Regions from separate parts of the Shewanella sp. LC6 genome, predicted to be linked through region 2. Evidence: predicted binding sites of a transcription regulator. Region 2 holds the regulator's gene; each other region holds the start of a gene.
What was found. The regulator sigma-54, encoded in region 2, starts transcription at its own class of promoters, with help from an activator protein. The targets are predictions, from matches to a motif close to GTTGGCACGNNNNTNGNNT.

Region 1 (10,687 bases), 720 kb from region 2:
GCCCATCCACTAGCGCAACTTGAAACATTCAAGCACACTAGCAAACAATGGAACCAACTGCGTGAGGCCGCCAATATGTCCAATCGGATGGAGCATATTTTACAGGCTATGCCCTCTGGCGTGGTGATTTTGAACGGTGACGGTATTGTTACTGATGCAAACCCTGTTGCCGTGGAATTGCTGGAGCAGCCGTTATGTGGCGCCCGCTGGATTGATGTGATCCATACGGCGTTTGCGCCACAGGATGATGATGGTCATGAAGTCTCATTACGCAATGGCCGCCGAGTCAAATTTGCGATTACCCCATTAACGCCCGAACCAGGCCAATTAATTGTGCTGACGGATCTAACCGAAACTCGTCTACTGCAAAAGAATCTTTCCCATCTGCAGCGTCTGTCAGCCCTCGGCAAAATGGTCGCGACGCTGGCGCATCAAGTGCGTACGCCACTGTCGGCGGCACTGCTCTATGCTGCGAATCTGGCCAGTCCTAAACTATCGGAATCTGCTAAGGCAAAATTTCAGCAGAAGTTAGTGGATAGACTCAATGAGCTTGAACGCCAAGTTAACGATATGCTGCTGATGGCCAAAGGGCGGCAGGATGAATTGGGTGAGTTAGTTAACCTTGATGAGGTGATCAATACTGTCATTGCGAACTGTGAGCCGATTGTGGCTCAGCGCGGCGCAGCATTGACTGTCACCAATGCGTCCAACGGTTTAATGCTGGCGAATGTGAACGCGCTCAGTTCAGCCGTGAATAATCTGGTGATGAACAGTCTTGAAGCAGGGGCAACGCAGATCCAAATCGTTGCTAATGATAGCAATGAACAGTTACATCTCAATGTCATCGATAATGGCAAAGGATTGGATGCCAAAATGCAGCAAAAAGTGCTGGAACCTTTCTTTACCACTAAAGCTCAGGGGACAGGTTTAGGCTTAGCCGTTGTGCAGTCAGTGGTTCGCAATCATGGCGGACAAATCCAATTGAGTTGTATGCCTAATAAAGGTTGTACTGTGTCGCTAACCTTCCCGCAGGCGAAATCGGCTGCAGTATTGCTGCTGGAGAAACCCTATGTCTGAAGCCAAATTACTCTTAGTCGAAGACGATGCGTCCCTGCGTGAGGCTTTGCTCGATACTTTAATGTTGGCGCAATACGACTGCATCGATGTGGCCTCCGGCGAGGAAGCCATTATCGCATTGAAGCAACATCAGTTTGACTTAGTGATCAGCGATGTGCAGATGCAGGGCATTGGCGGCTTAGGCTTATTAAATTACTTACAGCAACATCACCCCAAGCTGCCAGTGTTGCTGATGACGGCATATGCCACCATTGGTAGTGCTGTCAGTGCAATTAAATTGGGCGCCGTCGATTATTTGGCTAAACCCTTTGCTCCAGAAGTATTGCTCAATCAAGTTTCCCGCTATTTACCACTCAAACAAAATAGCGATCAACCTGTAGTTGCCGATGAAAAGAGTCTTGCGCTCTTGTCTCTGGCACAGCGGGTGGCAGCATCCGATGCTTCTGTGATGATCCTTGGGCCAAGCGGCTCGGGTAAAGAAGTATTAGCCCGTTATATTCATCAACATAGCAGCCGTGCCGACCAAGCATTTGTGGCCATCAACTGTGCGGCCATCCCCGAGAATATGCTCGAGGCGACCTTATTTGGTTATGAAAAGGGCGCCTTTACCGGTGCTTATCAGGCATGCCCCGGTAAATTCGAACAAGCACAGGGCGGAACTTTATTACTCGATGAAATTTCAGAGATGGATTTAGGGTTACAGGCCAAACTGCTGCGCGTATTGCAAGAGCGTGAAGTAGAGCGGTTAGGCGGCCGTAAAACCATCAAGCTGGATGTGAGAGTGCTGGCAACCTCAAATCGTGATTTAAAAGCCGTGGTTGCCGCAGGGCAATTCCGGGAAGATCTCTATTATCGTATTAACGTGTTTCCACTGACGTGGCCTGCACTGAATCAACGCCCTGCGGATATTTTACCCTTAGCTCGGCATTTACTCACAAAACACGCAAAGGCACTGAGTATCATCGACGTACCCGAATTTGATGAGGCCGCATGCCGCCGTTTACTTGGCCATCGCTGGCCAGGTAATGTGCGAGAGCTCGATAACGTTGTGCAGCGAGCCTTGATTTTGCGATCAGGTACGGTGATTACTGCCAATGACATTATTATTGATGCTCAAGATGTGCCGTTATCATCCGATGATGCTGAATATTGCAGTGAGCCAGAGGGGTTAGGTGAAGAGTTAAAGGCGCAGGAACATGTGATCATTCTCGAAACCCTAGCGCAATGCCAAGGCAGCCGTAAGTTGGTTGCCGAAAAACTTGGGATCAGCGCACGCACCTTAAGATACAAGATGGCCAGAATGCGCGATATGGGGATTCAATTGCCTAACTAAGTCGAGTTTTGCAACCTTTCTAGCACCATTGCCACTGGTTACCCTTTGGCAATTTCATATCTGACGACTCCCTCAATTCTTTTTAACACGGCTGAGTAAAAACTTGGCCGTAGTTTTGCATATCCTCGTTATCTTGAGAGTTTAATCGTCAATAACTCGACGATGGGGAGCACGACATGCAAATTGGCGCGAATTCATTACTGCAAGAAATGCAGTCACTTCAAGGTGAAATCAAACCTTCTTTTGGGATTTCACCTAATAATATTGTGCAGCAAGTGAATAACACCAGTGGTGCTGACTTCGGCCAGCTACTTTCACAAGCCATTGGTAATGTGAGTGGTTTGCAGTCAACCTCATCTAACCTCTCGACTCGCTTAGAAATGGGTGATACCACCGTGAGCTTGTCTGATACTGTTATCGCCCGCGAAAAGGCCAGTGTTGCCTTTGAAGCCACTGTCCAAGTGCGCAATAAGCTCGTTGAAGCTTATAAAGAAATAATGAGCATGCCTGTTTAGGCCTTGAATAACGCAATTAGCAGGTACGAATCGTGAGCACAGAAATGATTGTCGGATCGAATGCCGGCGTAATGGACCAAGGGGTCCAACAGGAAAATAAATCCGGCGTGCTGGGGAGTCTCGGTGGCGTCGATATGATGCGTCAAATCACCATGATTTTAGCCCTCGCCATTTGTTTGGCGTTAGCCGTGTTTGTCATGATCTGGGCACAGGAGCCTGAGTACCGTCCATTGGGTAAAATGGAAACTCAGGAAATGGTGCAAGTACTCGATGTACTTGATAAAAACAAGATAAAATATCAGATCGAAGTTGATGTTGTTAAAGTGCCAGAAGATAAATACCAAGAAGTCAAAATGATGCTTAGCCGTGCAGGGGTTAATAGTCCTGCTGCATCGACCCAAGACTTTCTTACCCAAGACAGTGGTTTTGGTGTGAGCCAAAGAATGGAACAGGCTCGCCTCAAGCATAGCCAAGAAGAAAACCTTGCCCGCGCGATTGAACAGTTACAAAGCGTAAGCCGCGCTAAAGTGATTTTGGCACTCCCCAAAGAAAACGTATTTGCCCGTAATACTTCTCAGCCAAGTGCAACAGTTGTAATTAACACTCGCCGTGGTGGCTTAGGCCAAGGTGAAGTTGATGCCATCGTTGATATCGTCGCTTCTGCGGTTCAGGGCTTAGAGCCTTCACGCGTCACGGTAACCGATTCTAATGGTCGCTTACTAAACTCCGGTAGCCAAGATGGTGTTTCTGCTAGAGCTCGTCGTGAGCTTGAGTTGGTACAGCAAAAAGAAACCGAATACCGCACCAAGATTGATTCGATTTTATCGCCTATTCTCGGGCCTGATAATTTCACCTCCCAAGTGGACGTGAGCATGGATTTCACCGCCGTTGAACAAACGGCCAAACGGTTTAATCCAGATTTACCGTCACTACGCAGTGAAATGACGGTCGAGAATAACTCTACTGGTGGTTCGAGCGGGGGGATCCCTGGCGCATTATCGAACCAACCTCCGATGGAATCTAATATTCCTCAGGAGGCTGATAAAGCAACCGAAAGTGTTACCGCAGGTAACTCGCACCGCGAAGCCACTCGTAATTTTGAATTAGACACCACCATCAGCCATACCCGTCAGCAAATTGGCGTAGTGCGCCGCGTCAGTGTGTCTGTAGCCGTAGACTTTAAACCGGGCGCTGCGGGTGAAAATGGCCAAGTGGCACGCGTTGCCCGTACCGAACAAGAGCTGACGAATATCCGCCGTTTATTAGAAGGCGCGGTAGGCTTTAGCGCGCAGCGGGGTGATGTTTTAGAGGTAGTCACTGTTCCCTTTATGGATCAATTGGTTGAAGATGTACCTGCGCCTGAGCTTTGGGAACAGCCTTGGTTCTGGCGTGCAGTAAAGTTAGGTATTGGTGCCTTAGTTATCTTAGTGCTGATCCTTGCTGTGGTGCGCCCAATGCTCAAACGTTTAATCTATCCTGATAGCGTTAACATGCCAGACGATGCAAGATTGGGTAATGAGCTCGCCGAGATTGAGGATCAATATGCTGCTGACACCTTAGGGATGCTCAATACCAAAGAAGCAGAGTATAGTTATGCCGACGATGGCTCAATTCTTATCCCTAATCTGCATAAAGATGATGATATGATTAAAGCTATCCGTGCGCTTGTGGCCAATGAGCCCGAGCTTTCAACCCAAGTCGTGAAAAACTGGTTACAAGACAATGGCTGAGAATAAATCAAAAGACGCCGCTGAAACCTCAAGTTTCAATATTAAGGATCTCAGTGGCATCGAAAAAACGGCGATTTTACTGTTAAGTTTGAGTGAAGCCGATGCCGCCTCTATTTTAAAGCACTTAGAACCTAAACAAGTGCAAAAAGTGGGTATGGCAATGGCGGCCATGGAAGACTTTGGTCAGGAAAAAGTCATCGGGGTGCATAAGCTGTTTCTCGATGATATTCAAAAGTATTCTTCCATTGGCTTTAACAGCGAAGAGTTCGTTCGTAAGGCGTTAACGGCGGCTCTAGGTGAAGACAAAGCCGGTAATTTGATTGAACAAATTATCATGGGCAGCGGCGCCAAAGGTTTGGATTCCCTCAAATGGATGGATGCGCGCCAAGTCGCGACTATCATCCAAAACGAACATCCACAGATCCAAACCATTGTTTTATCGTATTTAGAGCCAGATCAAGCCGCAGAAATTTTCGGCCAGTTCCCTGAGAATACCCGCTTAGACTTAATGATGCGTATCGCCAATCTTGAAGAACTGCAACCAGCAGCATTGCAAGAATTAAACGACATCATGGAGAAACAATTCGCCGGCCAAGGTGGCGCGCAAGCAGCGAAGATGGGCGGCCTAAAGGCGGCGGCCAACATTATGAACTACCTCGATACCGGTGTCGAAAGTCAGTTAATGGAAACCATGCGCGAAACCGACGAGGAAATGGCGCAGCAGATCCAAGACTTGATGTTTGTATTTGAAAACCTTATCGATGTGGACGATCGTGGTATTCAAACCTTACTGCGTGAAGTGCAGCAGGATGTATTAATGAAGGCGCTGAAGGGCGCAGACGATCAGCTCAAAGATAAGATTTTAGGCAATATGTCGAAACGGGCAGCCGAGTTGCTGCGTGACGATTTAGAGGCGATGGGCCCAATACGGATCAGCGAAGTGGAAATCGCCCAAAAAGAAATTCTGTCAATTGCACGTCGGTTAAGTGACAGTGGTGAGATCATGTTAGGCGGCGGTGGTGGCGATGAGTTCCTCTAATCGGAGCGACAATAGCGACAATAAATTGTCCCACAGGGTGGTCAGCGACGCTGAGCTTGAGTTTAGCCATTGGCAATTGCCCGATGTGACAGAAGCCGAAGACGATAGTATTTCTAATCTATTCGGTTATAGCGCCCAACAAGTACCCAAAGCGGCAGTCATCGAAACGATTTCGCCGCCGACTATGGCAGAAATCGAAGATATTCGTGCTCAAGCCGAAGCTGAAGGTTTTGATGAGGGTAAAACGCAAGGCTATAGCGAGGGCCTAGAACAAGGTCGACTAGAAGGTCTTGAACAAGGCCATAAAGAAGGCTTTTCGCAGGGGCATGAACAGGGCTTAGAAGCAGGTCTTGCTGAAGCTAAATCATTGCTTTGCCGCTTTGAGGAGCTGTTAAGCCAATTTGAAAAACCACTGCAATTACTCGATGGCGACATTGAGCATTCTTTAATGACGCTCACTATGGCACTGGCGAAATCTGTGATTGGTCATGAACTCAAAACTCATCCCGAGCAAATCCTGTCCGCATTGCGTTTAGGGGTCGAATCTCTCCCGATTAAGGAACAAAGCGTCAACCTTCGTATGCATCCTGATGATGTTGCCTTGGTTGAAACCTTATATTCCAGTACCCAATTGAACCGTAATCAGTGGCAATTAGAGGCCGATCCTAGCTTAACGGTGGGGGATTGTATTATCAGTAGCCAACGCTCGTTGGTGGATTTAACCCTTTCCTCACGGATTGATGCCGTGTTTGAATCGCTGCGTAATCAGCAATCTCACTTAGCGTTACAGCAACAACAGCGACAAGCTGCTCTTGATGACGAAAATGCCGCTAAAATCGCCCCTAAATCAACACTGGACGATAATGAACTGTTAGCACAACCGCAAGCTGATGGAGAGCAAGATGCACAATCGCCGCCATCAACTGCTGAATAAACTGAATCATTGCATCAATAAAGTGCCCCCATTTCGCGCCGTTGCCTGTGGGCAATTAGTGCGCGTTGTCGGCTTAACCTTAGAGGCAAGTGGCTGTCGAGCACCCGTCGGTAGTTTGTGTTCTATTGAGACCATGGCTGGAGAGTTAATTGCCGAAGTCGTTGGTTTTGATGATGAATTATTATATCTCATGCCAATTGAAGAGCTGCGTGGCGTGTTACCTGGTGCGCGGGTTGTTCCCCTTGGAGAGCAGGCGGGTCTGAATGTGGGCTTATCCCTGTTAGGGCGCGTGCTCGACGGTAATGGTGTGCCGTTAGACGGCCTCGGCGCGTTATCTACTGAACAGCAGGCACCAAGACACAGTAACGCCATCAACCCACTTTCTCGCCGTGCGATCACTGAACCACTCGATGTGGGCGTACGCGCCATCAATGCCATGCTAACTGTTGGCAAGGGACAACGTATGGGCTTGTTTGCGGGCTCGGGTGTGGGTAAGAGTGTGCTGTTAGGTATGATGACCCGGGGCACGACCGCAGACATTATTGTGGTGGGGCTCGTTGGGGAGCGTGGCCGCGAAGTCAAAGAATTTATTGAAGAGATCCTAGGTGAAAAGGGCAGAGCGCGTTCTGTTGTGGTGGCGGCACCCGCCGATACTTCACCGCTGATGCGTCTTCGCGCCTGTGAAACCTCGACTCGTATCGCCGAGTATTTTCGAGATTTAGGTTATAACGTGTTGTTATTAATGGATAGTCTGACTCGTTACGCCCAAGCGCAGCGTGAGATTGCCTTGGCTGTCGGTGAACCTCCAGCCACTAAAGGCTATCCACCGTCGGTATTTGCTAAATTGCCGCGTCTGGTTGAACGGGCGGGCAATGGCGGTCCTGGACAGGGGTCTATCACCGCATTTTATACTGTGCTGACCGAGGGTGATGATCAACAGGACCCAATTGCTGATGCTTCTCGGGCTATCCTCGATGGCCATATTGTGCTTTCTCGATCGCTTGCTGATTCTGGGCACTATCCTGCCATTGATATTGAGGCTTCTATTAGCCGTGTGGCACCAATGGTGATTTCCAATGAACATCTTGAGGCCATGCGCCGCGTCAAGCAAACCTATTCCCTTTATCAGCAGAATAAGGATCTGATTTCGATTGGCGCTTATGCACAAGGGAGCGATCCTCGTATTGATAATGCGATACGTCTACAACCTGCAATGAACGCTTTTCTGCGGCAAACCATGCGTGATGCCTTTAGCTTTGCTGATAGTCAAATGTTGCTCGGGCAACTCGCTGCGCAATGTAAATAATTGAGGCCGTTATGGCGAATGCCGATCCCCTATTACTCGTATTAAAGTTAGCCCTCGATGCCGAGGAACAGGCTGCGCTGCTGCTAAAGTCGGCACAACTTGAGTGCCAAAAGCGCCAAAATCAGCTTGATGCGCTAAATAACTATCGCTTGGATTATATGAAGCAGATGCAGTCGCAGCAGGGGCAGGCCATTAGTGCGAGTCATTACCACCAATTCCATCGTTTTATTCGGCAAATCGATGAGGCTATTGCTCAGCAAAATCGTGTCGTAGCCGATGGTGAAAAGCAGAAACACTACCGTCAGCAGCACTGGCTAGAAAAACAAAAAAAACGTAAGGCTGTAGAACTACTGTTAGAAAATAAAGAGAAAAAGCGCCAAGTCATTGAGCTCAAAAAAGAGCAAAAAATGACGGATGAATTTGCTTCGCAGCAATTTTTCCGTCGTAAGAAGTAATTAACCAATCCGACAATCAATAATACTCGAATTTTTAATATCCATTTGTTGGCATTTTATTTGCTTGATTTATGCCAGATATAGCCAAAGCCGTATAAATTGACGTTTGCCCACGCTCTTTTTCCTCTGGGCGGATGTTTAGGAGCTTTTATGCAACAAATGAACAATATCCTATTAGTATCTAATGCGAAAAATAGTGCTGGCTCAAGTAAAATATTGGGGCAAGATGCTAATAGTGAAGACTTTTCTGCCGCTTTGGCTTCAGTGACATCTATTAGCTCATCCTCGACTAACACCAATGTTTCTCCAGATGTTTCTGCCAAATCGACAAAACAGAAAACAGATATTGATGACACTAGTGCAGATGATGAAGCTGATATTAGCTTGATTTTTGCTCAAATAGGCATGGCAAACGAGATGAAAAAAGCGGCCGCTCCTAGCGACTCTTTGCCGCTTGAAGCTCAATTAACGACAGAAGATGCCGCTAGCATCTTAGCCCCTGCAACAGAGGATGGCGCTTTACCAACGGAAGAGACTATCAAGCCAACTTTTTTAGATGATCTAGCGAAATTTGCACAGTCGCATGAAGCTACCTTAACGAATGACTCATTAGATGAAACAATAGGTGAACAAGTTTTAGATCAAGCTAATGTGGTCGAACATCTGCAACAATTACCACAAAATCAACCATTGGGATTTCAGCAAGATGAGATATCTGGTGATCAAGAAAATATAGCCTCCTCTCTGCAAGATATTGCACCTAGGCAGGCACCCCCTATTAATACTGTAGGTTTGATTGCAACGGCGAATACTGAAACTGTGGATAAGACTGGCGCTTCGACCGATGATACGCTTATAGATGATGCATCAATGCTTGCAGAGATGCGAACTGAAAAATGGGTTAAACCGCCAGAACCCCCCATTTTACCGATTGAAGGGGAATCTATCTCTGAAGCTAACAAGTTAGAGGTGAAAGAGGCTGAACTAAGCAATAAGTCGATAAATCTGTCGCTCCCATCAATTGATAAAACGATTGCGCCAACGGTTGGACAGTCACCGTCAGTCAATACAGCTAATGTGTCAGTTACCGATGCTGATGCCGTGATATTAAACTCTACGACTAAAGAGCTTAATGCCTTAGGTGCGGTTTCGGTTGAGCCTAATGCTATTGACGACAATCCTTCACGCGCCGAAATTTCGGCAGGATTATTGTTAAAAGATGCCAAGTTAGCCGTCACACTGGATTCGCGGCAAGAAAACGCCTTATCTTCGCTCGATACTGGCCATGAAGAATCTGTTACAGAATTTAAGCCTGCTGATTTTAAAGCGGTATCGATACAACACTCTTTAGCTAACCAGCAAATTCAACGCCAAGAGATACCACAGGTTCATCTTTCCTTACGTCAAGGCGTTGAAAACCAAAATCAGATGCAGGAAATGATCCAGCGCTTTTCTCCTGTGATGAAACAGCAGCTTGTTACTATGGTTAGCCAAGGTATTCAACAGGCGGAAATTCGCCTAGATCCACCCGAACTTGGACACATGATAGTGAAAATACAAGTTCATGGTGAGCAGACGCAAGTACAATTCCATGTTGCTCAGGCGCAGACCCGCGATGTGGTTGAGCAAGCGATTCCTCGTTTACGTGAATTATTACAAGAACAAGGCATGCAACTCGCTGACAGTCACGTCTCTCAAGGTGACCAAGGACAACGCCGTGAGGGAGGATTTGCAGACAGTGGCGGTTCAAGTGGTGGAAATGTGGATGATTTCTCGGCAGAAGAACTCGATTTAGGTTTAAATCAAGCAACTAGTTTAAATTCGGGTATAGATTATTACGCTTAAGCAGGTAACCTATAGTAACAAAGTGGATTATAAACTGAGCCTTAATCCCATTCCCAAATTTAGCCTATTAAAGAGAACAGAAAATGGCCAAGGAAGAATCACTAGAACTTGAAAGTACTGAAGCACCAAAAAGTAAAAAGAAGCTATTTATTTTTATCGGTGTGGGTGTCTTTGTTGCGCTATTAATTGGTGGCGCGCTTTGGTTTTTCCTTGGAAGTAGTGAAGAGGCTCCTGTCGAGGCCGAAGGTGCTAAAACCGAAACGGCAGCGCCGGCTGCTGAGCCGGCATTGGCAGCTTATGTGCCGATGCCTCGCCCATTTTTATTTAACCTTCCAGGACCGGACCGCGCTCGGCTTGTCGAAATCAAAGTGCAACTTATGGTCAGAGGTCAAGATGATGATGTGTTGACCCAAAAGCACATTCCATTGATTGAAGATGCGCTGCTAACCACTT
Region 2 (10,687 bases):
TTGTAGCATTTGCCTGACATGCACAAACATACCACTGTTGAGGGCTTGACTCAGTTGGTCGAGGCGGTGTTCGGCTTGTAAACTGTCTGAGGCTTCTACAGGCATGTTTCCTCCATGGCGGCGGTGGATGGGTTGGCGTTTAGCTATTGAGGACTTAAGCCAAAGCGCAGCAGTACATTGTAATTTAGCGCACGGGAGGGCGTCGAGTCACAAATGTGTTTTACTGGTATAAGGTGCTGAAATCAAAACCAAACAGGATACTGAATACCGGCAGGGATCATCGAGATGATACCATCAGCAGGCTTCGTCAAACTTAGCGTCGATAAGGGCACAAATGGCATTAAGTGCAGGCTCGGCATCCGGGCCTTCGGCGATGAGGGTGATGGTTTTACCCATGCCCGTCTCGAGCATGAGTAGACCCAATACACTGGCGGCAGAGGCCTGTTTTTCACCTTGGATCAGCGTAATGCTGGCATCAAACTCAGAGGCCAATACCACGAGCTTTGTGGCGGCACGGGCATGTAAGCCGAGTTTATTGCAGATGGTGACTTGGCGCTCAAGTTTTGGCATGGCTCAACTCTCGATGGCGCGCATTGACTTTATGTTTGCCATTACTAAAACGTTTAGCTAGTTGCTCGGCTACATAGACTGAGCGGTGTTGGCCACCTGTGCAACCAATCGCAATCGTCAGATAGCTACGATTATTGCGCTCTAAATGCGGCAACCAGGTTTCGAGCAAATTCTCGATTTGCCAGATGAACTTATTCACCAGTGGCTGGCGATTTAAAAACTCCGCTACGGGTTCATCTAAACCGGTGAGAGGTCTAAGCTCCGGTTCCCAATGGGGATTTGGCAAAAAGCGCACATCAAACATAAAGTCAGCTTCGGTCGGCATACCATGCTTAAAACCGAAAGACTCGAAGTTGATCACCAGTTCCTTATCGACACTGCCAAGGAGTATTTGCCGCACTTGGTCGCTGAGTTCATAGATATTCAGATTCGAGGTATCTATATAGTGATCCATCTGCTGTGACAGCGGCTCCAGCAATTTGCCTTCAAGTTTGATGGCTTCTTGCAGTGACACTCGGCTCTTAGATAAGGGATGTAAGCGCCGCGTTTCGCTATAGCGTTTTAGCAGCACTTTATCGCTGGAGTTTAAGAAGAAGCTGGTGAGTTCAGTGCCCGTAGGCAGGCTGGCAAGCTGTTTAACCAGCACTTTGTCTTGCTCTGGTAAATTGCGCACGTCAACACTGATAGCAACGAGATCGTTACTGCCTTTGAGCTGTTCAAGCAAACTGCCAATCAAAGGCAAAGGCAAATTATCGACACAATAGTAGCCGAGATCTTCAAGCACTCTAAGTGCGACCGATTTGCCTGAGCCTGAACGCCCTGACACTATGACCAGTTTCATCCAATGATTACCTGATAGAGTTCCGTTTCATCATGCGTCTTGCGCAATTGTTTTAATATTTGCTTGTCACTGAGCTTTTCAGCCATGCATGACAAGGTACTTAGGTGCTGCTGACATTGGTCGGCAGGCACGAGTAGTGCAAATAAAATATCGACGGGTTGTTTATCGATAGCATCAAAGGCTATCGGCTCCTCACATTTTATCAATATCGCTATGGGTTGTGTTATATCGGTTAATCGACCATGTGGAATGGCGATACCGTTACCTATACCTGTGCTACCCATCTTTTCGCGCGCCACGAGGCTTTCGAAGATCTCTTGAGATGAGAGGGTGGGGTACTGGGCAGCGGCTAAGTCGCTGATGAGTTCCAGTACCTTTTTCTTACTGCCCGGAGTGGCGCAGGTTGTGCACTCCGGCCGCAGTATGGTACGAAGTTCCATTGCTAGTGTTTTGTTAACTTCTCTTTGTGTTTAATAACCTGACGATCAAGTTTATCAATCAGGACGTCTATGGCAGCATACATATCTGCATGCTCTGAAGTCGCGAAGACTTCACCACCGGTGAGGTTGATTCTCGCTTCGGCAATCTGTTGCATTTTCTCAACATTGAGCACAACGTGCACATTATTGATCTGTTCGAAATGACGTTCAAGTTTTGAAAACTTTTCCTCAACATATGCCCGTAACGATTCAGTAATCTCGATATGGTGTCCACTTAGGTTTATTTGCATAGAAACGTCCTCCGATACTCACAATAGGCTATAAACTTTTACGCTGATTGGAAGGGGGAATAAGCATCGCTTCTCGGTACTTCGCAATGGTTCTGCGCGCAACGTTAATTCCCTGTTCTGCCAGAAGTTGAGCCATCTTGCTGTCGCTTAATGGTTTTTTCTGGTTTTCCGCTGCAACCAGTTTCTTAATGAAAGCTCTGATTGCTGTGGATGAGCACTCACCGCCATCATCCGTCCCGACGTGGCTTGAGAAGAAATATTTTAGTTCAAAAAGTCCTTTTGGGGTATGCATGTATTTTTGAGTCGTCACCCGTGAAATGGTGGACTCATGCATTTCTACCGCTTCGGCGATATCGTTAAGGACCATAGGTTTCATGGCTTCTTCGCCATATTCGAAGAAACCCTGTTGGTATTGCACTATGCAGTTTGCCACCTTGAGCAGTGTTTCGTTGCGGCTTTCAAGGCTTTTGATAAACCATTTAGCCTCTTGCAGATGGCCACGAATAAATTGGCTATCAGCTTGATTTTTTGAACTTCGGGCCATTGCTGCATATTGCTGATTTACGTTGATTTTTGGCATGCAGTCAGGGTTTAATTCGACCACCCAACGGCCGTTTTTCTTCGACACCGATACATCGGGGATCACATATTCTTCATCGACAGGGGTGATGAGTAAACCGGGGCGAGGATTTAAGGTTTGGATCAGCGCAATACTGTCCCTTAACTCGTCCTCTTTCAGTTTGGTCTTACGCATTAACAGCCTAAAGTCGCGAGCGGCGATCAGATCTAAATGATCTTTGATCAACATGCGGGCGTTTTCGAGGTGTGGAGTATCCGGCGAGAAGTGGGAGAGTTGAATAAGCAGACATTCGCTTAAATCCCTTGCCGCGACACCAACGGGGTCGAAGTGTTGAATACGCTTGAGCACGGCTTCAACTTCGTCGAGTTCAATCTCGGGATTGCCCATGGCTTCGAGGATATCTTCAGTGCTTTGAGTGAGATAACCTTGATCGTCGATGGCATCAATAATCGCGGTGGCAATGGCTAAATCGGTTTCAGAGAAGGGCGTGAGGTTTTTTTGCCATTCTAAATGTTCGTACAACCCCTCGCTAGTTTCCCCTTGGAAGGGCATGTCATCTTCACGGCTAGCGCCAGAACCTGAGTTTGGCGATGCGGTAAAGACTTCATCCCAAGTGGTATCCATGGGTAACTCTTCGGGCAGAGATTCTTTGGTCAGCGACTCGGCAATGTCCACGGTGGAATTATCTTGTTCCTGTGGTTGGGCTGTCGTTTCGCTAAAGTCGGTATCGGCGATATCTTGCTTACGTTCGCTAGGCGCGTCAAATTGCTCCTCTTCCAGCTCGAGAAGAGGATTAGAGTCTAAGGCTTGCTGGATTTCTTGTTGCAGTTCCAATGACGACAGTTGCAGCAGGCGAATGGCCTGCTGAAGTTGTGGCGTCATGGTTAACTGTTGACCCAGTTTGAGCTGGAGTGACGCTTTCATGTTACCGCTGATCCCTAGGTTATTATTGTGAGTTTAGGTCGCTTGATATCATATGGATGGAGCCTAGCGCTCTCAAATTCAAGGCTTATTAGCTTTGTTTTAGTAACTATAGCCTGAATTGTTCACCTAAGTACACAGCCCTAACTTGCTGATTGTCTAAGATCTCTGCGGGTGTGCCCTCGGCAATAAGATTACCGTGACTCACAATGTAAGCATGTTCACAGACGTCTAAGGTCTCGCGCACATTGTGGTCAGTGATCAGTACACCAAGGCCTCGGCTCTTAAGCTGCTCGATAATTTTCTTGATATCGATAACGGAGATCGGATCAACGCCCGCAAAGGGCTCATCAAGCAGAATAAACTTGGGGTTGGCCGCTAAGGCGCGGGCAATTTCGACGCGGCGACGTTCACCGCCCGATAAGGACATGCCTTGGCTGTCACGAATATGGGTGATATGGAACTCTTCTAGCAGTTGCTCTAGTGCTTCTTCGCGCTGGTCACTATTGAGCTCTTTACGGGTTTGCAGTACCGCCATGATGTTGTCGTGTACGGTTAATTTACGAAAGATACTCGCTTCCTGTGGTAGGTAACCAATACCTTTGCGGGCACGCAGATGCATAGGATCGGCGGTTAAATCATCATCGTCGATAAAGATATGGCCTTTATCGCTTTTAACTAAGCCCACGACCATGTAAAAGGTGGTGGTTTTACCCGCACCGTTAGGGCCGAGTAGACCGACGACTTGACCCGTTTTTACTGTCAGGCTGACATCTTTGACAACCTGGCGGCTTTTATAACTCTTGGCGAGATTCTGTGCTTTTAAGGTGATTTGGGTCATTTAGAATCCTGTTTTTTCACAGGTTTATCTGTTGGTGTATTTTTGAGTTCTTCCTGATAATTATCAGGTTGAATAATGGTAATTACGCGATCATCACCATTGCCGCTACTTTCGGCGATCAGTTTTTGCTGAATAATATCGTAACGAATTAAATTGCCTGTAACTTGACTACCCGCTTGGTCTAGGGTCGCTGTACCAGTTAGGGTCAACGTCCGAGTGGCCATTTCATAGCGAATCTCTTTGGCGCTAGCAGATGCAGGGCGGCCATCATCAAGGATTTGGCTGTAGGTTGCTGGATTTCCTGTAGCCAGTAAGACTTTACTATTTTCGCCTTCGACAGAAAATGCACGGAGTTGATCCGCATGGATTTTAATTGAGCCTTGAACAACTTCAACGGGACCGAAGAAAATGATCTGATTGTTTTTAATGTCCGCAGTTTGACTGACGGCTTTAATTTTCACTTCTTGCTGTAAGTCACCGATCTTGGCGAAGGCATTCATGCTTATCATTAGCATTAGGCTGGCAAGTAATATGTTATTTTGCTTCATAGGTTCCTACTACCTGACTGGTCAATTGCACTTCCTGCGCGTTAAGGTCGGCATAAAGGCCTTGCCCTTGAATATTAAAATCTTTCCCTGTGACGTAAATGATGCGGTCAGAGGTCATTATCATTGTGTTGAGATCGAGTTCTAAAAAACTGGTGGACAAGGTTTGTATCGGTTCACCAGGGCTGATGGCATCGATAATAACATTATTTTCTAATACAACCTTGCCAGTATCTTTGTTGAGTCGACCTTGATCGGCTCTGATCTGCCATTTTGCTTTACCTTGGTCGGGATACACAAGATAGACAGGCTGAATAAAGTCGGTTTGGTTTTTAAGCTCATAGTGTTCCATGTGCTTTGCCGTGACGCGACTATTGACTTGTCCTTGCTCGTTAAACTCGATGCTGCGCAGATCTTCGATAATGTAGTCGGGTCTGTTTGTATCGTTCAGGCTGCTATCGGTATCGCCACCGCGTTTTTGTTGGACCTGCCAATACAGCACTAGTGCAGTACCAAAAAAAGCAATAATGGCGAGGGTCACACGACTCATATGCTCATCCCATGGGCTGAGGTAAATTTGTTTTGACTCAGAAGTAACAGATCTGTCAGCTCTCTGAGCGCACCATGACCACCATTTAACTGGGTCACAAAATGGGCGTGTTGGCGCACATAGGGATGTCCATCGGCGACACAGACGGCAAGACCGACGACATTCATCACTGGCAGGTCGACAATATCATCACCGATATAGGCAACTTCTTCTGGTGTGACATTGTAGAGCGACAGCAGTTCTTCATAGGGGACAAATTTATTATCCACACCTTGATAAATATGGGTTACACCGAGGGCCGTCATGCGGTTTTCAACAATTTTAGACTGGCGGCCTGTTATCACGGCCAGATTAAAGCCACTGGTCAATAAAGAGCGCACTCCATAACCATCGCGGGTATGGAAGGCTTTGAGCTCCTCACCCGAGTTGCTTAAATAAATGCGGCCGTCAGAAAATACCCCATCCACATCGCAGATCAGCAGTTTAATTTTTTGCGCTCTTTGCCACACATCATCGCTGATCGGGCCGTAAAATCCTTGCTGTGGCATTAAATGACTCCCGCTTTAACCATATCGAGCATATTGAGCGCACCGACAGGATGATTGTCTTTATCTATCACTATCAGGCCGTTGATATTTTTTGAGTCCATCACTTGCAGCGCCTGTGCTGCCAAGACGTTTTCAGTAATTGTGACACAGTTTCGCGTCATCACATCGGCGATAGGCGTGGTGCGTAGGTTGACTTGGGCATCGATAACGCGGCGTAGGTCGCCGTCGGTAAAAATACCCACGAGTTTGTTTTGTTCATCGATCACCGCCGTCATGCCTAGGCCCTTCTTGGAGATTTCATACAGGGCATCGGTAATACAGATATCGTGTTTGACGAGTGGCAAGTCATCGCCGCTATGCATGACATTACTGACTTTTAACAGTAGCTTACGCCCTAGGGCACCGCCTGGGTGAGACATGGCAAAGTCTTCCCGAGTAAAGCCTTTGGCTTGCAGCAGCGCAATGGCCATCGCATCACCCATCACTAAGGTTGCGGTGGTGCTCGAGGTTGGCGCAAGCCCGAGCGGACAGGCTTCTTCAGGCACTTCAATACATAAATGAATTTTGGCCAAACGTGCCATCGTGGACTCCGGTTTGCCAGTCATAGCAATCACGGGAATGGCTTTACGTTGGATAACAGGCATCAGTGCGAGGATTTCGCTCGATTCACCCGAGTTCGAAATGGCGAGGATAATATCATTATCAGAGAGTACGCCTAAGTCGCCATGGCTGGCTTCGCCAGGATGCACAAAGAAGGCTGGGGTGCCAGTGCTGGCGAGGGTAGCAGAGATTTTATTACCAATATGGCCAGATTTCCCCATCCCCATCACGATGACTTTGCCGGTGCAGTTGAGGATTAACTCGCAGGCTTGGGCGAATTCAACGGAATCGACATATTGATAAAGATTGTCGAGGGCCGATTTTTCAATATCGATGACTTTACAGCCCCACTGGCGCAATTGTGATTGGTCTACCATGTCTATCTCTCTTCTTGCATTGTCTTTGTCGCCCCGTCTGGGATTGGAATAGCACAATTTGGTACGCGATAAAGATGATAAAATTAACGGCTTGTTACTTTGAGTCGCATGCTATTGTTTAAGCTCTGCGCCTAGGCATTAGGGCAGAATATATCGTTTAGCCATTGAATGCCTTGAGCAATATCATCGTCTTTGGTATTTCCCTTTTGCCACCCGCAGTGAGTAAGGTAACTATGATGGCCAGTTTGATGCTTAATTGCAGAACTCAATAGCGTTTTTAAGTTAAGTTGTACTCACATTATCTTTGTATCAATTAGCTTATGTCTTGACCGTTTACAAAACCATTTTGCTAATTTATCAACACTGCTGAAAACATTAAGTAACACTTTAGCTTCACAGAGCGAAAACTTAGGGCGCATTCTCGCTGGAAATGAGGCAAATTGAAAGTATCGCAGGACGATAGTGTCGATTCTGTTGTAGGTTAAAGCGCAATTACGTACAATTTGCGGCTCTTCGATTGGTCTGGGCAGGAAGCGTAGGCCACCTCTTTTCAAATATCGGAATCAAGCATGACTCAAGAACAAACGCCGTTGGTTGAGATCCGTCATTTGGGCTTTCGCCGTGGCCAGCGTGTCATATATGAAGATATTAGCCTGTCTATCCCTAGGGGCAAAGTCACCGCCATTATGGGACCGAGTGGTATAGGTAAGACCACCTTGCTCAAGCTTATCGGCGGCCAATTAACGCCCGATAGCGGCCAAGTGTTGTTCGATGGACAGGATGTGCATGCGGCGAGCCGTAGCGAATTATTCGAACTGCGCAAGCGCATGAGTATGTTGTTTCAAAGTGGCGCATTATTCACCGATATTAACGTATTCGATAACGTTGCCTTTGCGCTACGTGAACATTCAGGCCTGCCCGAAGAGATTATTCGGACTATCGTGCTGATGAAACTTGAGGCCGTTGGTCTACGGGGCGCCGCGCAAATGATGCCCAGCGAGTTATCCGGTGGGATGCAGCGCCGCGCCGCGCTTGCTCGGGCGATCGCCCTTGAGCCAGAAATGGTCATGTACGATGAACCCTTTGCCGGACAAGACCCTATTTCTATGGGCGTGCTGGTTAAGCTTATCCGCGAACTTTCCGATGCTCTTAATTTAACCTCGGTTGTGGTGTCCCACGATGTGGATGAAGTGCTCGGGATTGCAGATTATGTGTATGTGGTTGCAGATAAAAAAGTTATTGCCCATGGCACGCCTGAGGAGTTAAAGCATGCGGATAATCCGCAGCTCAAGCAGTTTATTCAAGGTGCGCCAGATGGCCCTGTGCCGTTCCATTATCCGGCAAAGGATTACCAGCAAGAATTATTGGCAAAAGGAGTTGGCAAGTGAAGTTATTAGATAGTATTGCCGACCTTGGCCGCAGCGCTATCGAGTTAGTGCTCGGTTTTGGCCGTGCAGGCCTGATGCTGTGGGGCGCGATTGTTCGTTGGCCTCGGGTGCGTAAAGGTTTTCCATTATTAGTGCGCCAAATCTATGTGGTCGGCGTACAATCTATGGTCATTATTGTGGTCTCCGGCCTGTTTATCGGCATGGTATTGGCGCTGCAGGGCTACAACATCTTAGTCGGGTTTGGTACGGAGGAGAGTTTAGGCCCGATGGTGGCCTTAAGTTTACTGCGTGAACTTGGCCCCGTGGTTACAGCCTTGTTATTTGCTGGCCGCGCAGGTTCGGCACTCACCGCCGAAATCGGTCTGATGAAGAGTACCGAGCAGTTATCCAGCTTAGAGATGATGGCGATTGACCCACTGCGGCAAATCATTGCGCCACGCTTTTGGGCGGGTGTAATAAGCATGCCGTTGTTGGCGCTGATGTTTACTGCGGTAGGTATTTATGGCGGCCATTTAGTGGGCGTGGAATGGAAGGGGATCGATGGTGGTGCCTTCTGGTCGATTCTGCAAGCCTCGGTAGAATGGCGCCAAGACATAGTGAACTGCCTGATTAAGAGCGGTGTTTTTGCCGTGGTGGTGACTTGGATTGCGCTATATCGTGGTTATCAAGTGATCCCTAATCCAGAGGGGATCAGCCGTGCAACTACTTCAACTGTGGTGCAATCGAGCCTCGCCGTATTGGCATTGGACTTTTTACTAACAGCCCTGATGTTTGGCCGCTAACGGATTGCAGCGCCAAGGATACAGATCGACGGATTAACAGAGTGGTAACTGAGCATGTTGACACGAAAAATTGAATTATTAGTGGGTGTGTTTCTTTTAACGGGCTTAGCGGCCTTTTTAGTGTTGGTGTTTAAAGTCGCCAATATTGAAGTGCAGACCAGCGACAGTAGCTATACCCTCACCGCCAACTTCACCAATATCGGTGGCTTGAAGGTTCGCTCTCCGGTCAAGGTTGGCGGCGTCGTGGTTGGCCGCGTGAGTAAGATTGATTTAGATCCAGTCAAACTGGTGGCTGTGGTGACGATTGTGATGGACAAGCGTTTCGATAAATTTCCTGAAACCAGTAGCTTAGCTATTTTAACTTCAGGTTTGCTCGGTGAGCAGTTCCTCGGATTAACACCGGGCTTTGTCGATGATGACGTGAGTATGCTTAAGGATGGCGACAAGATTGACGATACTCGCTCAGCATTAGTGTTAGAAGATCTGATTGGTCAGTTCTTATATAGTATGGGTTCAAAGGATAAATAGGGGTTACCGCTATGTTTAAACGCTTATCGCGCTTATTACTGCCGTTAGTATGGATGTTTACCGCAACGACCGCACTGGCGGATGACGCTCAGGTTAACACTATGGATCCTTATGCCATGGTGAAATCTGTTGCCAACAAAACCTTCGATCGGTTCCACAAAGACAAGGCGTTGATTGACGCCGATGCGGATCATCTCAAGGTGATTGTGCGTGAAGAATTAATGCCTTACATCGACTATAAATACGCCTCTTACAAAGTGTTAGGTCAGTATTTAAAAGAGTCGACTGAAGATCAGCGCAATCGTTTCGTCGATGCTTTTGAAGGCTACTTAGTTTCAACCTATGCCCAAGCTTTTACCGAATACACTAACCAAAAAGTGGAGTTTTCGCCTGGTAGTGATTTCAGCAATGAGAAGATTGTCGATGTAAACGTACAGATTATCGAAGCGGGTCGTCCGCCGATTAAGCTGTTGTTTAAAGTTCGTCGCCTCAAGGATGACTCTTGGAAGGCGTTTGACCTAGTCGCTGAAGGCGTGAGTTTGCTGTCCTCTAAGCAATCTGAAATCTCGAACCTTATCCGCCAACAGGGGATTGATTCAGTGATTAAGATGCTGGAAGAGCGCACCAAAGACAAAGTGACTAAAAAGCCTAAAGCAGGGAAGTAAGCGCCGTGGTTGAATTTGTGCAACAGGGTAACATTTGCCACCTAAAAGGGCGTTTATCACAGGAGCAAGTGGTCGAGCTATGGCCGCAAAGGCAAAGCCTGTTAAGCCAAGATACCCAAATGTTGTCGCTCACTGAGTTGGAGTACAGCGACAGTGCTGGTGTGGCATTTTTGCTGGCGTTAGTGCGCCAGCATGGCACGCCACTGAAGCTGTGCTCGGCA
Region 3 (10,687 bases), 1.4 Mb from region 2:
ACTCGTTTACTCACAGCGTTGCTTAACTTTGCCTATGGCTTTAACGTCACCTCTGTTGCCGAGGGAATTGAAACCCTCGAGCAAGCGGAGTTTTGTACAGTAAGGCACTGCAATCTATTACAGGGATACTTCTTTTCTCGTCCTCTAGAGGCAAGCGAATTTGAAGCAAGGTTCATTACACCGTTAGTCACTAAATTGTGAAGATTATCTTACGTTTGACTAAGGCTTAGGTTTTCGTCTGGTGAGGAATATTTTCTTGCTTTACACTGAGCAATAGACAAATATCAGCGCCCCTTTCTGATGCAATGTGCTCAGAGCTTCAATCACTGTGTTTAATTTGGTCATTTAGTAATGAAAATCGGTATTTTATCTCAGTTTCCAGAATTGTATTCCACCCGACGTTTAGTGGCCGCCTGCGAAAGCCGTGGTCATGAGGCTGTGGTGATTAATACCTTGAATTGCTACATGAATATTAATTCCGTTAAACCTAGCATTCATTATCAGGGAGAAGAATTAACAGGGTTTGATGCCATTATTCCGCGTATTCATGCCAGTGTGACCTTTTATGGCTGCGCAGTGGTGCGCCAGTTTGAAATGATGGGTGTATTTGCCGCCAACGATTCAATTTCGATAGCACGCTCGCGGGATAAGTTACGTGCTCTGCAATTACTTTCACGCAAAGGCATTGGTATGCCTATCACTGGATTTGCCAATAAACCCAATGATATTCCTGATCTCATTAATATGGTGGGCGGTGCTCCTTTAGTGATCAAGTTACTCGAAGGTACGCAGGGGATTGGGGTGGTATTAGCGGAAACGAAAACCGCCGCTGAGAGCGTGATTGAAGCCTTTTTAGGGCTCAAAGCCAATATTTTGGTGCAAGAGTATATTCAAGAGTCCAACGGCAGTGATATTCGTTGTTTTGTGGTGGGTGATAAAGTGGTGGCCTCGATGAAGCGTCAGGGGCCAGAGGGCGATTTTCGTTCAAACTTACACTTAGGCGGCTGTGGTGAAAAAGTGAAAATTACGCCAGAAGAGCGCAAGATGGCCGTTGCCGCTGTTAAAGCGATGGGATTAGTCGTTGCAGGCGTGGATATTTTACGTTCGAATCGTGGCCCGTTGATCCTTGAGGTGAACTCAGCTCCCGGTATCGAAGGTATTGAGCAAACTACGGGTATTTCGGTAACTGAGCCTATTGTGGAATATATTGAGAAAATGGTGTTAGCACGTAAGTCGAATCGGGCGGTGATCGCTTAATAAAATACGCCGCGATTAACGCGGCGTGTTTCTTAGTTCTTTATTTTATAAATCAAAGCTATAGGAGTAACCTAAAGCGATTTTAGCATCGTCATCAGCCAGATCAGTATCTGATACCATAAAAGAGACTGTGCCCATGCTGGTATCTGCACTAAGTGTTAGGTTGTAATCGGCATAGTTATCCTCACCAAACCAAGCTTCAACCACATCTCCTGTGGAGTAGCCATAGTGGAATGACAGGCTAAGTTTCTCGGTTAAAGGGAAAGATGCTGTGGCGGCAAGATAACTCATATCTTTGTTATCGAGTGGTTCCGCCGCTACGTCATCACCCGCATTGATCACGTGGGAATAACTAAGTTCGACCCACTTCCAGGTAATAGCCCCGTGGAGCTCACCAAAATCGATGCTGCCTTCGGCATCGGGGTAGGCATAATAGAGATAGCCAAAATCATAGCTGAGATCGTCGGTGATGTTGCCACCGTAACCAGCATAGAGGTCTAACTCGTAGCTAGTGTCATTGCCAAAATCGACATTTGATGCCCACGTACCCGCATAAAATCCTGAGTCATGACTGTAGTCAAGACCGCCTTGGATCGCCACCGCATCATTGGTTTGAGTCACTCCGCGCCATAGATAGTTTGATGTGCCGCCAATATTGCCGGATACCGCCGCAAAGACGTTAGTGGTTAGTAATAATCCCGTCGATAATGCCAAAACGCTGTACAGTGATTTTCTCATACTCATCCCCTCGATTGATTTATTTATCGATTCACTCATGCCACTTAAATACGGCGGCATTGGTGCATCATGGTTTTTTCTGATAAGGGAGTTGCTAATCACATGCCATTATTTGAACATCTTTAAAAACAACTGGTTACATAATTTATGTTAATTAAATGTTTTAAAGCGCTCAAAAATGGAGCGGTGGACGCACTGTGTTTGTGCAAAAAATCATCTTTTATGCTTTCGTGAGGGAAAAAAAACGCCTCACAGAGGAGGCGTTTTATAAAATCAATGTCGAGCGAATTAGTTCACACTATCACGCAAGGTTTTACCCGCTTTAAACTTAGGCACAGTGGCTTCAGCGATCTGGATTTCTTTGCCCGTTTGTGGGTTACGACCAGTACGAGCTGCACGAGTCGCTGTTTCAAAGGAGCCAAATCCGACGATAGAGATTTTGTCACCGTTTTTCATTGATTCAGTAATCGCCGCTTCGAAAGATTTCAATGCTCGTGCTGCTTCAGCTTTAGTGATATCGGCATTTTCTGCAATTTTGGCGATAAGTTCAGTTTTGTTCATTTTTATTGTCTCTTCTTTCCGTAGATTTATGTAAGTCAGCGAGCCTAACATGCCACAAGGTTAAAGCGTTGGAAAGCCCTTTGCTGCGGGCTTGTGTCATCGAAGTAACAAAATTGGAGGGTATTTGCGCCATTCGTGACTTAGGTTTTATTCTTCGAGCAACTGATATAAGAGTTGCTTAACCAATTTGGGTTCGAAGGGCTTGTCGCACAGGGCATTCACCCCAGCCTGAGATACATTACTTAAATGTGTATCGTTAGCCTCAGACGAGACCATTAAAATAGGCACGTGGGATTGTTGACTTTCATTACGGATAAATTGCGTTAATGCCAGTCCATCAACGCTGGGCATATTGTAATCAGTGATAATTAAATCAAACATATTATGACGCATTAATTCAATGGCTTGCGCACCATCTTCTGCTTCGGTAATCAGTTTTATCCCCAAATTACCAATAGTTCGCTTGATCACATTACGTGCCATGCGACTGTCATCAACCACAAGCACGCGTACATCGTGCACATCGAAGTGGCTTAAGTCGAGTTCATCGTGGCTGAGCAAATCGATGGTCGCATTTAGCGCCTTGCCTAAGTGTTCGGCATTAAAAGGTTTTGGCAGAATCGCGACTACGCCAGACTGGCGGAAAATCTCCAATTGTTCACGGCGACATTCACTTGAGATCAGCATAAATTGAATATCTTTATATTCACTTTTGCTGCGCAGGTAGTTCAAAAACTCGGTCGCTGTTCCATCTTCAAAATGCATTGCACTGGCAATGAGATCGGGTTTGTGTCGAGCAATGAGTCCTTTAGCCTCTTCAATATTGGCAGCATTTTCGATGCTAACAATGCCTTCTTGCTGTAAGCGCTTGATGATAATGCGGCGCTGGGTTTCCGATGGCTCAATAATAAGCATCGATAATTCGTTAGGCGATAAATGAGTCATAGTCACAAGCTATTGGGCTTTTTTAGAAAGGCGTTAACTTAGGCGAGAAATAACTGCTTCGCAACACATTAAATCAAGCTTTCAATTTTGCAGTTAAATAATCACGGGTTACCCGTGAAAATGCGATCCAATACTGTACTAATAGCAGGGCAATGATAGACAGCACCAGCGGTAACATCGGGATGTTATGACCCTCTACCACCACTTTAACGTCTTGAGGTGTAATCTGATAGGCGATAATGGCAGTAACCCCAAGTGCTGACAGGCCTAAGGTTTGTAATCCAATATAAATTTTGAGCACTAAGCTAGACCAAGGTGCTTGTGTCAGTATGCCAAACAAAACGGGTAATACACCTAAGGTAAACAAATCGAAGGAGGTGGTGGCGACAGCCCGTAATAGGGCAACAATGGCAAACAGAGTATAAAGGGTTATCAATAGGATTAGGCGTTTAGGCATAAAGTTAGGGTTACTGGCTAATGTGAAGTGGAGCAAGTGTAGGAAATGCCCCGAACTGAGTCCAGCATAACCGTATTATCATGTAGAATACGCCTTTGCTTGGGCATTAAATTAGGTTAAGTGATGACAGAAGTAGAATTTTGGGACTTAGTGACCCGCAGTGAACCAGCGCAATCCCAAGAGTCTTTGGTTGAGGCATTAAAGCTGAAACTGAGTAAACTGAGTGATGAAGAGCTAAAAGTCTTTGATAAGCTGTTTGGTCAACAGATGCGCCGAAGTTATTTATGGTCGGTTTGGGGGGCGGCTTATATCATTACGGGGTGTGATTCTGATTATGCCTTTGCCGAATTTCGCGCTTTTCTGATTTCACTTGGACAAGCCAGTTATGAGGCTGTGATTGCCCAGCCTGATTCGTTAGCGAAGTTAACTGCATGGCCAGAAAAGGATGGTTATGCCTATCCCTTTATTGAAGATTACGATCTTATTGCAGGGCAATTATACGAAGACCGAACGGGTAAAGAGTTGCCTTTTATGCCTTCGGGTAAAGCGACTCCCGTAGGCAAAAAATTTAGCACTAAACCCAAAGACTTAAGACAGCAATATCCTGAGCTTAGTGCGCGTTTTCCGTTTTAATTCGCCCTAAGAGCGCAAACATGCGTTACTGGTAACGTCGAAGGTCATGCCGTATTGGGTACACGTTTGGCGCATGAACTGATGCTCCTCCTGTGCTAATTGGCGGGTAAATTCTTGATCGAGCTGCTCAGTCAGGCGTTGCTCTGCAACTTGCTGTGACTGGGCCAGTTTATCGAAGTGCGATTTTACTGCTTGTTGCTGTTCGGCCGTCAGTGTCGCTGCATGGCTAGATAAACTGATCAGTGTGCTGAGTGTGAGCAGAGTGCATAAGGTAAACTTTGTTATCACTGCATGGCGTATGGGGGCCGTTTTTAGCTTCATAGATAAACTCCAAATTAAAATCACCAGAACTCGGTTGGTTTTTAAATCGTCGTTTGGCTTTCATCGTGCATATATGGACCCATCCGGTTTGCAAGACATTCGATAACGATTTTGAGAAGAGTTCATTGCACCCATATATCCGGCCTGTTATTGAGGGATCCCTCTGGCCCTGATGGATATCTGCTTCTACAGTCCTTATCATCCCTGCGGCTTCGTAATGAGCCTATGCCCGACTAAGGTTTTTAGTAGATCAGTCTGACTGTCTCATCATCAAATCAAGTGTCTTAGCAACTTGCTGGTTGGTTAATTATTCACGTTTATTGAATCTATTCAGTACTATACTGGAAGCCGATACTCTTCCTCACGCGCCGCGATAACCCATGCCATTCTCGCGAGTTTATTGGCGACGGCCACACAGGCTCGATTAAAACCTCGGCGCTCTGCTAACTGTATTGCCCAGCAGCTAAATTTATCCTGTTTATGACAACTGTGCTGCAACACCGCTCTGGCGCCGTGAATAAACAGGGTACGTAAATACGCATTTCCCCGCTTGCTTATCCCAAGGAGGTTATCTTTACCTCCGCTGCTGTGTTGCTTGGGAACCAAGCCACACCAAGCTGAAAAGTGTCTACCATTACTGAAGTCTTTACCCTCTCCAGCAGCCGCATAAAAGGCCGTAGCGGTGACGGGACCAATACCTGGGATAGTCTCTAAACGCTGGCAAATCACATTGTTTTTCGTTTCAGTGAGTACTTGGGTATCACAATCCTTAAGCCGTCTTTCTATATCTGTAACCTCTTCATATAACTGATAAAAAATTGTTCGACCTTTGGTAGTCAGCGCATTGGTTTCGTTAGTCAAAATCTCAGGAAACTGTACTTTAAAAGCCGATTTACTTTTGGCTATCACGATGCCGTATTCAGCTAACATACCTCGCACTTGGTTGATTAAGGCTGTTGATTGCTTAGTTAATCGTTCGCGCATTCGGTGGAGCAGTTGCACATCTTGCTGCTCGACGCTTTTGGGTTTTACAAACCGCATGTTGGGTCGCTGCGCAGCCTCCGCGATGGCTAAAGCATCATTGTAGTCATTTTTGTTACCTTGCCGAAAAGGCACGACAAATTGAGGAGCAATTAACTTGACGCTGTGGCCCAACAGCTCAAATTCTCTGGTCCAGTAATTTGCGCCACTACAGGCTTCCATCACAATCAGCAAGGCTCAATTTTCGCGATAAAGGGAAGCAAGTCTTTGCGTCTAAGCATTTTCTTTTTAATTAACTTGCCTGCTTTATCGACGCCAACAGCATGAAAAACAGACTTTGCGATATCTAAACCGATTGTAGTAATCTTCATAGGTGGACCCGTCCTCTTTCTGATGAGTTTTAGCGACTACATCGTGGCCCATTGCGAGGCCGATTTAAAGTGGATGGGTCCATTCCATTATCCATCCATGACCAACAAAACCAAAGGTATTGCTTAGAAATTAAGCTTACCTAGGATATCTTGAACCTTGGCTGAACCATAACCTTACTGCTCGTTACGCATCTCTTGGCATTGAAATCCCTGTTTACGGGAGTCAAAACCACATTTTAGACCGCATTCCCAAGGCACGTTATCGTAAAAAGATGATTGCTCTTTGGCAAAGTCTCGACAGGCCTCATAGCTGTTGAAATTATCAGTTTTTTTATACTTACCAGAATCATAACCATGGGTATAAATAAAAGATGACCAAGTTTCTGGGCGCGTGTCTTTCTCCCCTGAGGAGATAAACCAAATCGCGCTGGTAAAACAGGAAAGTAGGATCAATACAAATACAGGTACAACGGGGAATTTCATTTTTAATTAGAGGTCATAAAACAGTGTGCGAAGGATAATACTTTTTTAGGTAATATGCGCGTTAAAAAGTCACAAATTAATAACTTTATCCCTTATTGGGTATTGGATACAAAAAGATACGATATCATCTGAAATTTTCTATCATATTTACTAATTTATACAAAAGCTTACTGATTATGTGCTGTTAAGGGGAGCGTTTTGCATTAAGCTCGAGTTCAGGTTAGATTTTGTACGGTATAACGCAGAAACTATTAGGCTTAGGAGGCAAATATGAAAGTCCAGTTCCTATTACTCGCCGGTGTGTTGAGTTGCAGTAGTGTGTGGGCCGCCGATGAGGCGAAAACTGACCCTGTGACTGAAGACGGAGTGGTGAAGATTGTTTGGCAAAATCCAAAAGATTTTCGTGATATTAAATCTTCGGGCGAAATTCAGTCCCGTTATGAAAAGCGTTTATTCGATACCTTAACCACAAATATCAATAAAGAAGCCGTAAAAGTCTTAAAACCGAACCAAAAGTTGGAGATGACAGTTACTGATGTCGACTTAGCGGGCGATATGCGTCCAACCTTTGGGGCGACAGCTGATGATTTACGGGTGATAAAAGATCTTTATCCACCCCGTATAACCTTTAGTTATCAAGTGCTTGAAAATGACAAAGTGATCATCGCGGGGGATGAAAAACTCTCCGACATGGGCTTTATGTCCGGCATTCAGTCAGTGAATGACAAGCCATTTATGTATGAAACAAAAATGCTCAGCGATTGGTTGAAAAAAACCGTTGCGCCTAAGTTGTAGGCATTAGTCCCATCTAAGCACTCAAGGCTTGAAGAGTCTCTTCTTGTTCTTCTAACAGGCAAAATCCGTTACTTGCGGATTTTGCCTGTTTTTTTGCCTTGGCACTTAAGGTCGATAGGCTGTGTTCATTGCAGTTAAAGGTATGGGCTGGTGTGAGTACGCCGACGCATAGGCTGATCAACTTGTGATAACAAGCTTGTCCTTGCCTGTCATCTGCCAGCATTTCTTGGGCTTGCCAATGTTCGGCACTATAGAAGAGAGGTTTATTGGTTTCAAAATCCGTCAATATCCGTTGGCAACGATCGATAAGTTGATTGCAGGTACTGATCACCACAAAGTCATCGCCGCCCACATGGCCAATAAAGCAGTTGTCCGTCTTGTATTTCACTAATAGATTGGCGACCTCGCAGATCACCTCATCGCCGCGGCAAAAGCCGTAAATATCGTTGTAAGGCTTGAACTGACACAGGTCAAAATAGGCCAAGTAGAAAGGCTTTTGTTGAGTTCTGAGACGTTTTAGTTCTTCTTGGATCGGCACATTACCGGGTAAATCAGTTAAGGGATTGGCATGCCTTGCCATCTTGATCCTGTGCTCGGTGATCCGCTGGAGCAAATCTTTGGTGTGGCCAATCCCGAGTAATTGCCCTCGGCGCAGAATAATAAATTGCTGGGCGACGGTATTGGCGCTCTCCGAGGTCAATAACTGACTCACAATGGAGAGCGGTTCGTTAGCTTCAATTTGTAGCACTTGGTGATCCATCACCTCGCTAACCGCATGATTTTCATGAAGCGCCCGACCATAGGGGGTACTGAAAAGTTCGAGCAGAGTGGCTCGGCTAATAATCCCCAGCGGCAGTTGATCTTGCGCCACAACGACAGCTTGTAAGGTGGGTTGGGCGCTAAAGGTGTCGCTTAGGTGCTTCAGCTTGAGTGTCGGCACCACTGTTAGTGCACTGGTACAGAGGCTTTCAGCGGATTCGCTATATCTTGGCTGAATTTGGGTGTTGTTAGGGACTAAGGTCGCTTTCATTGCGCGACTTGGTTGTGCCTCTGGACGTCCAAGCAAATAACCTTGGCAATAAACAATTCCTAGCTGTTTAAGTACGGCTAGTTCTTCTTGGGTTTCAATTCCTTCGGCAATCACTTTACAAGTAAGGCTTTGACAGAGTTCGACAATCGAGCGCACAAACTCTTGTTTAACTGGGGTCGAATCAATTTGGTGGATAAAGTGCCGATCGATTTTTACATAGTCGGGGGATAACTCTGACCACAGCCGTAAACCCGAATAGCCTGCACCTAAATCATCAATAGCCGTCATAAATCCTTGGCTACGATAGTGATTCAGGCAAGATTTGAGTAAATCAATGTCATCGGCGGGATATTGCTCCGACAGCTCAATTACCACTTGTGAGGGTGAAATCCCGAGTTGTTGCAACAGTTGCAGCGTCATACCTTTAGGGTGAGCCGGATCGAGCAGGGCTTTTGGGGAAATATTGATAAACAAGCGCCCTTGAAACTGACGTAGCTTAAATTGCTCCAGCGCAATACGGCGGCATAAGGTTTCTAACTCACTCAACTTGCCTTGATGCTCGGCGGTTTTAAAGAGGGGAACGGGTGAATAAAGTGGGCTGTGTTCTGGCCCACGACTGAGCGCCTCAAAGCCGTGGATCTTATGTTCCAATATATTGAAAATGGGCTGAAATAGGGGGCTGATTGCCCCCTTCGCAATTATCTTATCAAGCTCTTGTGCTAGATCTAAACTCGTCATTACTTCTGCCCCCGCAACAATGTTTGCGGAGTCTATGACTTAGAAATGACAAAATGATGACAATTTGTGCGGCTGAAAATCCACTCGTGGAAATGGAATTAACTTTGCTTTTTAAAGGCGTGCAGCGTTTGCAGCAGCGCGGCCAGTTGACGCACTAAGGTTTCGAGTGCGACGGGGTCAAGGCTAGTGTGTTGCTGCAATTTAGTTAAGTCATCGACCAGTTCTTGCACGTATGGCAAAAAGCGATTGCTTGAAACCATAAACCCTTGTTCGGCTGTAAAGATACTCGTGAATTTTCCATGGCCAGCTTTTTTCAATTCATCTAACTTAGCGTCGGCATCGATGGCTTGGCGATAGGCGATTTGAAGATTTTCTTTCAGTTGCTCTATAACCTTAGTGTGTGGCATAACAGCGTCTCATTGCAAAATTTGCAGGAATTATAAGGGGCAAAGGATATGGCAACAAGTCGGTGGCGACTATTACTCGTACTCTTAAGTGTTACGCTGTTTGCAGGTGGGATAACTTGGGCTGCACCTTCGGATAAACCGCCATTTTATCGTGTGCAATGGCAGGGGAAATCAGCTTATCTGCTGGGCTCTATTCATATTGGTCGTGCTGATTTTTATCCTATGCCTGCACAAGTTGAGGCGGCGTTCGCCAAATCCAAAGGACTTGTTGTCGAAATCGATATGAATAAGGTTGATAGCCGTGCCTTATTGCAAAAATACGGTATGGCAAATTCAGCGCAAGGGCTTGATTGGCAAAGTAGAGATAAACAAACAGTCGCTACAATGAACCAATATTGTGGGGATAAAGCGAGTTTATGTCAGTCAATTCAAGCTTTCGCGCCTTGGCTACAGGCATCTCAACTTAATCTATTACGCTACAATGGCTTAGGTTTTAGCACCGATTATGGTGTCGACATGCAGTTGCTTGGGCGCGGGGATAAGCCGGTTTATGAGTTAGAGACGGCTGACTCACAGTTTCAATTACTTGCCTCCTTCGATAGTCAAATCCAGTGGGCAATGGTACGTGAAGCTATTGATGCGCCGGATGCTGAGCTGCTCTCACTGGTTGATGCATGGCGCAGTGGTGATGAAGCCGCGCTGGATACGCTAATGCAGGAGCAACTGGGTGGCGAGGGTGATACACAGATGCTGGATAAAATTCTCTGGCAGCGTAATAAAGTCATGGCTGATGGGATAATAAGATTGATGGGTTCAGTAACTGCTAGCGAGCCTTTATTTGTAGTGGTGGGAGCGGGCCATGTGGTTGGCGATAAGAGTGTGGTGCAACTCCTTAAGCAGAAGGGCGCGACAGTAACCGCCTGTTGGCGTGAGCAATGTGACTGATCATACTGATATTTAGTGATTTGAC

Region 1: the regulator sigma-54 is predicted to act here: its motif matches at 8,437-8,455, upstream of FJD32_RS07055 (flagellar hook-length control protein FliK).
Region 3: the regulator sigma-54 is predicted to act here: its motif matches at 2,087-2,105, upstream of FJD32_RS20015 (TorF family putative porin).

Annotation. Positions count from the first base shown of each region.
Region 1 is NZ_CP043902.1:1,556,288-1,566,974, forward strand. Features, by position in the region: gene FJD32_RS07015 (ATP-binding protein) at 1-1,077, shown strand, start outside; gene FJD32_RS07020 (sigma-54 dependent transcriptional regulator) at 1,070-2,410, shown strand; gene fliE (flagellar hook-basal body complex protein FliE) at 2,587-2,925, shown strand; gene fliF (flagellar basal-body MS-ring/collar protein FliF) at 2,970-4,655, shown strand; gene fliG (flagellar motor switch protein FliG) at 4,648-5,694, shown strand; gene fliH (flagellar assembly protein FliH) at 5,681-6,628, shown strand; gene fliI (flagellar protein export ATPase FliI) at 6,597-7,934, shown strand; gene fliJ (flagellar export protein FliJ) at 7,946-8,389, shown strand; gene FJD32_RS07055 (flagellar hook-length control protein FliK) at 8,540-10,234, shown strand; gene fliL (flagellar basal body-associated protein FliL) at 10,318-10,687, shown strand, end outside.
Region 2 is NZ_CP043902.1:834,430-845,116, forward strand. Features, by position in the region: gene mgtE (magnesium transporter) at 1-105, opposite strand, end outside; gene FJD32_RS03750 (HPr family phosphocarrier protein) at 295-570, opposite strand; gene rapZ (RNase adapter RapZ) at 557-1,411, opposite strand; gene ptsN (PTS IIA-like nitrogen regulatory protein PtsN) at 1,408-1,851, opposite strand; gene hpf (ribosome hibernation promoting factor) at 1,854-2,141, opposite strand; gene FJD32_RS03770 (RNA polymerase factor sigma-54) at 2,170-3,645, opposite strand; gene lptB (LPS export ABC transporter ATP-binding protein) at 3,752-4,483, opposite strand; gene lptA (lipopolysaccharide transport periplasmic protein LptA) at 4,480-5,031, opposite strand; gene lptC (LPS export ABC transporter periplasmic protein LptC) at 5,018-5,578, opposite strand; gene kdsC (3-deoxy-manno-octulosonate-8-phosphatase KdsC) at 5,575-6,126, opposite strand; gene FJD32_RS03795 (KpsF/GutQ family sugar-phosphate isomerase) at 6,126-7,103, opposite strand; gene mlaF (phospholipid ABC transporter ATP-binding protein MlaF) at 7,673-8,491, shown strand; gene mlaE (lipid asymmetry maintenance ABC transporter permease subunit MlaE) at 8,488-9,273, shown strand; gene mlaD (outer membrane lipid asymmetry maintenance protein MlaD) at 9,328-9,801, shown strand; gene FJD32_RS03815 (ABC transporter substrate-binding protein) at 9,813-10,466, shown strand; gene FJD32_RS03820 (STAS domain-containing protein) at 10,472-10,687, shown strand, end outside.
Region 3 is NZ_CP043902.1:4,461,221-4,471,907, reverse strand. Features, by position in the region: gene FJD32_RS20025 (GGDEF domain-containing response regulator) at 1-201, shown strand, start outside; gene rimK (30S ribosomal protein S6--L-glutamate ligase) at 352-1,257, shown strand; gene FJD32_RS20015 (TorF family putative porin) at 1,303-1,995, opposite strand; gene FJD32_RS20010 (HU family DNA-binding protein) at 2,284-2,607, opposite strand; gene FJD32_RS20005 (response regulator) at 2,704-3,501, opposite strand; gene FJD32_RS20000 (hypothetical protein) at 3,575-3,958, opposite strand; gene FJD32_RS19995 (DUF4240 domain-containing protein) at 4,082-4,591, shown strand; gene FJD32_RS19990 (hypothetical protein) at 4,598-4,912, opposite strand; partial or broken gene FJD32_RS19985 (IS110 family transposase) at 5,249-6,264, opposite strand; gene FJD32_RS19980 (hypothetical protein) at 6,439-6,747, opposite strand; gene FJD32_RS19975 (DUF3016 domain-containing protein) at 7,018-7,542, shown strand; gene FJD32_RS19970 (GGDEF domain-containing protein) at 7,556-9,310, opposite strand; gene FJD32_RS19965 (hypothetical protein) at 9,409-9,717, opposite strand; gene FJD32_RS19960 (TraB/GumN family protein) at 9,766-10,662, shown strand.